Regions from separate parts of the Shewanella sp. MEBiC00475 genome, predicted to be linked through region 1. Evidence: predicted binding sites of a transcription regulator. Region 1 holds the regulator's gene; the other holds the start of a gene.
The links. Region 1 encodes MetJ, which represses methionine synthesis genes. Its sites were predicted from a motif close to TAGACGTCTAGACGTCTA; they were not measured.

Region 1 (4,444 bases):
TGCGCAAATAAAGCCCGTTATCACTAAACGCTCTTGTGGATGTCGAGCTAATAAGGTTTGCACTTTCTCACGCGATTGCGCCACTAAAATATTAGGAATAGCACCTTCATCAGCAACTAAAATAGAACATGCATCAACATTACTGGCTGCTACGCCCATTTCTCGTAACAATGCAGCCATTAGGCGAGCGGACCAACGTTCACCAAAACTCACCACATGGTTTAATTGGTAATCATTATGTTGTTCTAAGGACAACAAACTGACTAACTGAGATTTATCAGTCGACAAACGTTCACGTAAATCACGTGCTTGTTCATTTGACAGTAATTGCTCAATTAACGTCTGCTGATAACTAATCAGTACTTGTAGCTCTTCTTGCCACAATTGACCACTGTCACGAAGGCTCAGTAATTTGTATAAGAAGTTAGTCGTTTTACCGGCGGCGGATACCACCACAAGATCATCACTTTGACCGTGGGTAAGCAAAATATGTGCAACACGGCGATAGCAGTCTGCATCCGCTAAACTAGAACCACCAAACTTATGTAAATGACTTCGCGCCATTACTGACTCCTTAAACAACTACGACTTTTATTGCGACGGCTTCTTGTTGCAATTAATGCTTTATGCAATAAATAGTGGTGCAATGAACTCTTTTTTGCATTTTAATCGTGCCACAAATGCATATTTTGTTATTTTACTCAAACCACAGCTAACATAAACTCAAATTAAGCTTATTTAATTGCCGCTACGGCAGCTAAACCAGCTTTCAGATCGGCAAGCAGATCTTCAGCGTCTTCAATACCGACTGATAGTCTCAATAAAGTCTCTTTAATACCAGCCTCTTGCCTTGCTTGTGGGTCCATTGCTCTATGGGTCATAGTGGCCGGAACGGCGACTAAACTTTCCACTCCGCCTAAACTTTCAGCAATACTGAACAAAGACAATGCCTGTAAAAATGCAACAACTTCGGCTTCACCGCCCTGCAATTCAAAACTTAACATAGCGCCAAAGCCTTGTTGTTGTTTTGCCGCAATGTCGTGACCTGGATGATCTTTTAAACCCGGGTAGTAAACCTTGGTAACCACATCACTAGCGGTAAGTAGCTCAACAATCTTTTGCGCGTTACGTTGATGCTCACGAATTCGCACAGCAAGCGTTCGTAGGCCACGCAGTGTTAAGTAACTGTCAAACGCAGACCCAGTTAACCCAAGGGTGTTTGACCACCAATGCAATAATTCACCTAATTCAGGATCTTTAGCCACAACCGCGCCACCGACGACATCGCTGTGACCGTTGATGTATTTAGTGGTTGAATGGATCACTATGTCAGCACCTAATAATAAAGGTTGCTGTAATATCGGTGATAAAAAGGTGTTATCTACCGACACCAACGCGCCAACGTCATGGCAAGCATGACTGACTGCTTCGATATCAATCACTCTAAGTAAAGGATTTGAGGGGGTTTCTAACCACACCATTTTAGGTTTCTGGGCAATGGCTTTACTCAATGCTTGGCTATCTGTTTGATCAACAACTAACAACTTAAATTGGCCTTTTTTCGCCAAATTAGTAAATAAACGATAACTGCCACCATAACAATCGTGCGGTACAACCAATAAATCATCAGGGCCAAGTAAGCTGGTGACTAAAGTAATCGCCGCCATACCAGTACAGGTCACCACACCAGTAGCACCTTGTTCAAGTTTGGCGAGTGCCTCCCCTAAAATACACCGAGTAGGATTACCTGAACGACTATAATCAAACTCACGAGGATTATTATGACCATCGAATGAATAATTAGTCGATAAATAAATAGGCGGTACAATTGCACCATGTTGTGTGTCTGTTTCAATACCTTGGCGAACGGCCAATGTGGCGCTTTTATGTTTTGTCATAATTGATTCCTAAAATGTCACAAACACACAAGTAGATGTCTAGACGTCCAAATTTACCGAAAAGTTCTGCATCCGTCAACAAAATAGACGCGTAGACGTCTAAACATCAAGAAATCTATTTGCATCGAGGTTAAATAGTCGCAATAATTTGACTAGAGCTTGTAACGGTTTAAAATCCGCACCGTATTTATCGTTAAGGGTAAGTTAATGACTGAATGGAATGGCGAATATATTAGCCCATATGCCGAACATGGCAAAAAAAATGAACAAGTAAAAAAGATTACAGTTTCGATACCGCTAAAAGTATTAAAAATACTAACAGATGAACGCACTAGACGTCAGATCAATAATCTGCGTCATGCAACTAACAGTGAACTGCTATGTGAAGCATTTTTGCATGCATATACAGGTCAACCATTACCTTATGACGGTGATTTATCAAAAGATGAACCGGACAGCATTCCAAGTGAAGCTAAAAAGATAATGGATGATATGGGCATCGAATGGGAAGAGCTGGAATAATCCACAGGTTAGTGACAACGTCATCGACTTGGAAACTACCCTAATACGAAGTAGTCTTGTTTTAAAAGAGAACATATGATGTCGTTTATCGATCCTACAACCTTGATACTGGCATCAATTATCATTTTTTTAGGCGCGTTAACCCAGAGCTTAATTGGTTTTGGGTTAGCCGTTGTTGCTAGTCCCCTGCTGTATATTGTTAACCCTCAACTAGTGCCAGTACCAATTATTGCAATGGGATTTGCCATTTCTGCAATGACCTTATTTAGAGAACGCAACCACCTGCAATTTAATGGTTTACAATATGCTTTGCTCGGGCGGATCCCCGGCGGATTTTTAGGCGCTGGGTTATTACTGTTTGCACCACAAGCCATATTAGGTTTAGTGATTGCCGCTATTGTATTTATTGCTGTGATATTAAGTATTTATCGCATTACAGCCCCCATCAATCGCATCAGTTTATTTATCGCGGGGGTATTTTCGGGCATATTTGGCAACATCGCCGCCATTGGTGGTCCACCTATGGCGATTTTACTTGCAGGCCAAGATCCTAGTAAATTTAGAGCTGCACTGTCTGCATTCTTCGTACTCAGTTCACTGATTGCTTTAGCTATTCTAGCCATAGTCGGCTTGGTTGAGATGAAACATTTGTGGTTGTCGCTAATGTTATTCCCTTCCGTTGTTACCGGTTACTTGGTCTCTGGATTGTTAATTAACCATGTCGATAAAAATAAAACCCGCATTGTGACCTTAATATTATGTAGTATCAGTGCGACTTTGTTAGTGGTTAAATCGACCAGCGCACTAATCAACTAATCAACTAATCAACCCAGTAACTCATAATGAGCTAACTATTCTCTCATTATGAGTTATTAAACCTTACCCAAAAAATTTTCTCCTAAAGACTTCCACCCAAGTAATACACCAAATTATTTTTCCCTATCCATAATTGTTGTTCCAAATCCACTGCGAAATTTTTTATCCCAATAGCAAATTGAATATTGTCACGAAAGAGATCCACATCACATAAGTCCATTAGATTTGTTTCAATTAACTTTTTTTCAATTAGATTTTTCTCATGAACATGATCTACTTCAAATTAACACTACTCACTTTTAGGTAACATTATTCACAGCAAAGAAATAAACATAAATTGCAAACGCACCACTAATAAGAAGCCCAATAGAGGATAAAATGATGAACACATACGTTAAAGTTGGTATCGCACTCGCTATTGCATTATCACTAGGTAGCCAAGCAATGGCAGCCGAAGGTGGTAACCCTAAAAAAGGCAAACATCTTTACAAAAAAGAATGTAAAGCTTGCCACAGCGCCGATAGTGAAGGCCCAGAACTTACTCCTATGGCTAAAACTATGAGTCAATGGGATCGCTTTTTCTCTCGAGATAAACATAAAGCTAAACCTGCCGTTTTTGAGGCTCTATCAGAAAAAGACTTGAAAGACATTCAACAGTTTTTATATGACCACGCAGCCGATTCTGATCAGCCAGCAACTTGTGGCTAAATCATAAAAGCTGAGAGCCTTTCGCTCTAAGTAAATCATAAGCAAATAAACAATCTAAAAAATTGGGGCTTCGCCTCAGGGACTTTTACAACAAAAATTTGCCAGATTGAGTTAATTCATTTGGCAAATTGGGGGAGCAAGACTATGAGAACTCTCATATCAATACTCGTTGCAAATGCACTCTTTATGAGTGGTGCTAGCCTAGCGGCAGACACAGATGCACAAAAGATTGCCGATCTAAAACAACAACTCGCGACTATTAACGAAGATCTTGATGATTTAAATTCACGAGTTGACAAAACCGAGCGTCACACTGCGTTAGACAGAATATCCATTACTGGTGATTTTAGAACCAAAGCACATTCATTACATTACCAAAATGTCACTTGGAACCCGGCCATGAATGTCAATTTTACTGACTTCGCTACAAAAGCCATGTCAGGTGTATTTGGTGACCCGAGTAGTTCTACCTCGTTATTAGGCCAAATGATGATGGCCAA
Region 2 (4,444 bases), 1.2 Mb from region 1:
CTATTCAGCTGGAGTTCAAAGTGCTGTAGGCAAAGCAGATGATTGAAGCGAATAGTGATTCTCGGTAACAAGCTCCTGCGTTACTCTACCTCCAGCATCTGACCGCCATGGAGGGTGGGAATGTCGTATTTTTTATGGAAAAAATAGACCATGCAGTCGTATTTTGAAAACATCTAACGAAGCATACAGGACTTTGAAACCCGCCAGAATGGAGTCTCTCAGGTATTCCACTTCGGTGTTGCATCGATTTAAAAGGGAACAACCATTTCTACATCAATGCGCCTTGAATTGAAAAACCTGAGAGACTCTGAACTGACCAGATATTTAATGAGATTGGTATTAGGGTCTGTTGATCTTTCAAGGTTGGTTTTGCAGCGAATTGTTGTTCATTTGTACAAGGCAGAGACTTTGTGGTGTAGTTATTCTACACAAAAAGTCGATAACGCAGTAAAAATGACCAACAAACGCTGCCCGTAGGGTTCGGCTAAAAACATTTTACTCTTTGTTGAGTCACTCTTCGTTAAGTAAAAGTAGCTTAGATTGCTAGGCAGCAATCCACTCGCCTCGATTAAAACGTTTTTATCTCGAACAAAATTCAACCAGCAAAGAGCAACAGACCCTAAACACTTGTGATTAGATTAACCGCTTAAAAAAAGGAGCCTAAGCTCCTAATGTCATTATTGGATAAAATATCCAACATGCTAATTCACTAATTCACAATGAGTTTGATAAGTTTGTGCCCATCGCAATAATTCTACGCGATTACGAGACTCTGTTTTACGGAAAATAGAGGAAATATGGGCTTTCACAGTATGTTCACTAATACACAAACGTTGAGCAATTTCTTTATTGCGTGCGCCACTGGAAACAAGTTGAATAATAGTACGCTCTCTGGTGGTGAGTTTTTGGAGAATAGCGACGGTATCGGTGGAAATGTCAATATTAGTGTCTAATTGTTGAATCAAACGTCTAAAAATTTTACTGATTAAAGGACGGTCATACCACAATTCGTCGGAAACCATTTTACGTAAACCCGTCAGCATTAAGTCCATGCGTTGATCACTGTACAATAAACCACGCACGCCTAAAAGCAGCGCTGATTCTTGGTCAAGTGACCCACGTTCAACTTGGTATAAGGCAACTGGGACATGTACCACTAAACGCGATACCAATAATGGAATACCCTTATTATCTAGGGCTGCACCTTTTTGTGAGACAAAATAAAAATTATTGGATTTTTTGTCTAGTTCAAGATCTGCGGCATGTTTAACGATTCGGGTTTTTAATCCGATAGATTCAGCCAAAATAGCTAAATGGCAAGGTGCAGCGATTTGGTGTACGAACACCAATTCATCAATATTTGAACTCATCACTCTTCTCCCTGAAAAGTACTTTCTTGCCCAACATACCTTGAGCACATCCTAAAGTTACCTACTACGTACACAAAAACTTGTTTCTAGCTTTAAAGCATTAGCTAATGCAGATAATGTACTTTTTGTTATTATATTTAGAGCGCTTTATTTGGATATTTATGATGCTCTTAATATCGTGAAGTCAATATCTGCATAAATGAACATGGCGATAAATCACTTCTCAATAACAGTTTTTATTATAAAAACTATTTTATACTGCAAGCATAGTAAAAATTTGCTAGTTGTTATGACTATTTTATCAGTCTAAAGTATTAATAGTAAATTTGACTGACGTTAAATAGACTTTATGACTAGCTTAAGACTGATAAGCTCATACTCTCTACTCGCTCAAACAATTATCTATAAAAACAACAATTCTATACAAACAAAAAATAGTCGAACTTATAACAACACAAGTTCAACCATTAACATCAAACGGAACTTTGCTTAATCAGCATTTTGGCCGCTATTTGCTTATTATGTAACGACGACAGCAAAAATACCCCACAGATCCCACCAATCAATGCTAAAAACATATCAGATTGAGTATCCCAAACATACCCTTGAGTGCCCAAAAACGCCTCAGCATTTTCGCCAGTAGCAATGGCTACCCACCATTCAACTAATTCATAAAAAGCAGAGAATGCCAACACAAAACATACCGATAAAAACTGACACCAAGCACCGATTTGTATTACTTGCTTACGGATAAAAATTTCTCGAGCCAATATAACAGGTACAAAACCTTGGGCAAAATGCCCTAATTTATCATAATTATTTCTATCACTGCCCATCACTTGTGCCAGCCAATCAAACAATGGCACTTCCGCATAGGTGTACCGAGCGCCCACAAATAGCACACAGCAATGCACTAAAATAAGTACATAGGCTAAGGTGGTCAGAGGAAAGCTTTTACGACTAAAAAACAATATTGGTAAGGCGATTAATGCGGGAATAGCTTCCAACCACCAAGTAAACATATCCTTTGGATTACTGACCGACCATACCAACACTAATAGATAAACCACGCACCATAACATCTTGTTATTCAATATAAATCCCTCATTTGTGATATTGTTCTAAATTTAGAATATTAACTTTAGCCATCTAGCCCTCCACAAGCGCTTAAAAAAGTGCTACTTTGATAATGCTTCGCAAGTCCGCATTTATATCATAACTATTGGCTAATGCATTAGTATTAGCATAAGTATCATTTAATGATAAGAGGGTACCCATATCATGGCGAAACACTCGCTTGACAAGGATAAGATCAAAATCCTGCTGTTGGAAGGCGTCCACCAAACTGCGGTTGATGTACTAGAACGAGCAGGTTATACCAACATTGAATATCATAAAGCCTCTTTAGGTGAAGATGCTTTACTTGCATCAATTAAAGATGCTCACTTTGTTGGATTACGTTCCCGTTCTCAAATTACTGCAGAAGTACTACATCATGCAGAAAAGCTGGTTGCCATCGGCTGTTTTTGTATCGGTACCAACCAAGTCGATTTAGCTACTGCTGAAAAATTGGGTATTCCGGTATTCAACGCGCCCTTCTCTAATACTCGAAGTGTTGCTGAATTGGTTATTGGTGAAATCATTATGCTAATGCGTGGCATTCCACAGCGTAATGCTATCTCGCATCGTGGCGGTTGGTTAAAAAGCGCAAATGGCAGTGTTGAAGTGCGTGGTAAAACTTTGGGTGTGATCGGTTATGGTCACATCGGCACTCAGCTGGGTATTTTGGCTGAAACCTTAGGTATGAGAGTGATTTTCTTTGATATTGAAGACAAATTGCCGCTAGGTAATGCTTCTCAAATTCATTCTATGGACGAGTTATTGTCTCAAGCAGATGTCGTCAGTCTGCATGTGCCGGAAACACCACAAACTAAAGATATGTTTGCTAAGGCTCAATTTGCCCAAATGCGTCAAGGCAGCTTTTTTATCAATGCCTCACGCGGTACCGTAGTCGATATTGAAGACTTAGCCCAAGCGCTAAAATCTGAACATCTTGCAGGTGCAGCGATTGATGTGTTCCCCGTTGAACCTAAATCGAATGATGATGAGTTTATTACACCATTACGTGGTTTAGACAATGTGTTGCTTACGCCACATATTGGTGGCAGTACAGCAGAAGCCCAACAAAATATCGGGATTGAAGTTGCAGGCAAGCTGGTAAAATACTCTGACAATGGTTCTACTTTGTCAGCCGTTAATTTCCCAGAAGTGTCTTTAGCACAACATAGCGGTACATCACGCTTATTGCACATTCACCAAAACCGTCCTGGTGTGTTGATCAAAATCAACCAAGCATTTTCAGAGAAACACATTAACATTGCCGCTCAATATCTACAGACCACTGCAGAGATTGGTTATGTGGTAATGGAAGTCGATTCTGATCAAGCTGAAGAAGCATTAGTTGAATTAAAATCCATTGAAGGCACCATCCGTGCGCGGGTATTGTTTTAAGTTGGCTGAGTAAACAATTAATTCGAATTAATGATGTTATTTAAAAAGCTATCTTGTTCACAAGGTAGCTTTTTTCTTGGTTTTAAAACCGCCCCCCCTGTTGAGCTTTCTATTAATCCGTTACACTCCAAACTATACCGTCTTATTCTCACGTTAGGGATAGTTATGACCATTTCAGTAAACCAACCAGATTGGGATTTCATCGCCACGTCTCCTGCATTAGTGCTATCTAGTTTGACTCATATGGGATTAATTGAAATCACCGGCGAGCAAGGCCGCAGCTTTATTCATGGCCAAGTCACCACAGACATCAGTTCATTAACTGCTGACCAATGGAAATGGGGCGCACATTGTGATCCTAAAGGTAAAATGCTTGCCAGTTTCCGTACATTTTCAATAGGCGATAGCCTATTTATGTTATTGCCAAAAAGTACCTTAAGCCTAGATTTACCTCAGTTACAAAAATACGCTGTATTTAGTAAAGCTGAGCTAGCGGATGTCAGCAATGATTATCAAATCATCGGCATTGCAGGAACAGAAGCCCAAGCCTTTGTTACCGAACA

Region 2: serA (phosphoglycerate dehydrogenase) is a predicted target of MetJ. The motif match lies at 2,513-2,530, and genes of this name have one in related genera.

What each region holds. Positions count from the first base shown of each region.
Region 1 covers NZ_CP039928.1:2,739,423-2,743,866, reverse strand. The annotation lists gene FCN25_RS12135 (bifunctional aspartate kinase/homoserine dehydrogenase II) at 1-564, opposite strand, end outside; gene metB (cystathionine gamma-synthase) at 735-1,898, opposite strand; gene metJ (met regulon transcriptional regulator MetJ) at 2,106-2,420, shown strand; gene FCN25_RS12120 (sulfite exporter TauE/SafE family protein) at 2,496-3,236, shown strand; gene FCN25_RS12115 (cytochrome c) at 3,615-3,944, shown strand; gene FCN25_RS12110 (DUF3373 domain-containing protein) at 4,089-4,444, shown strand, end outside.
Region 2 covers NZ_CP039928.1:1,500,433-1,504,876, forward strand. The annotation lists gene FCN25_RS06615 (response regulator transcription factor) at 702-1,370, opposite strand; gene FCN25_RS06620 (DUF2238 domain-containing protein) at 1,844-2,464, opposite strand; gene serA (phosphoglycerate dehydrogenase) at 2,652-3,881, shown strand; gene ygfZ (tRNA-modifying protein YgfZ) at 4,047-4,444, shown strand, end outside.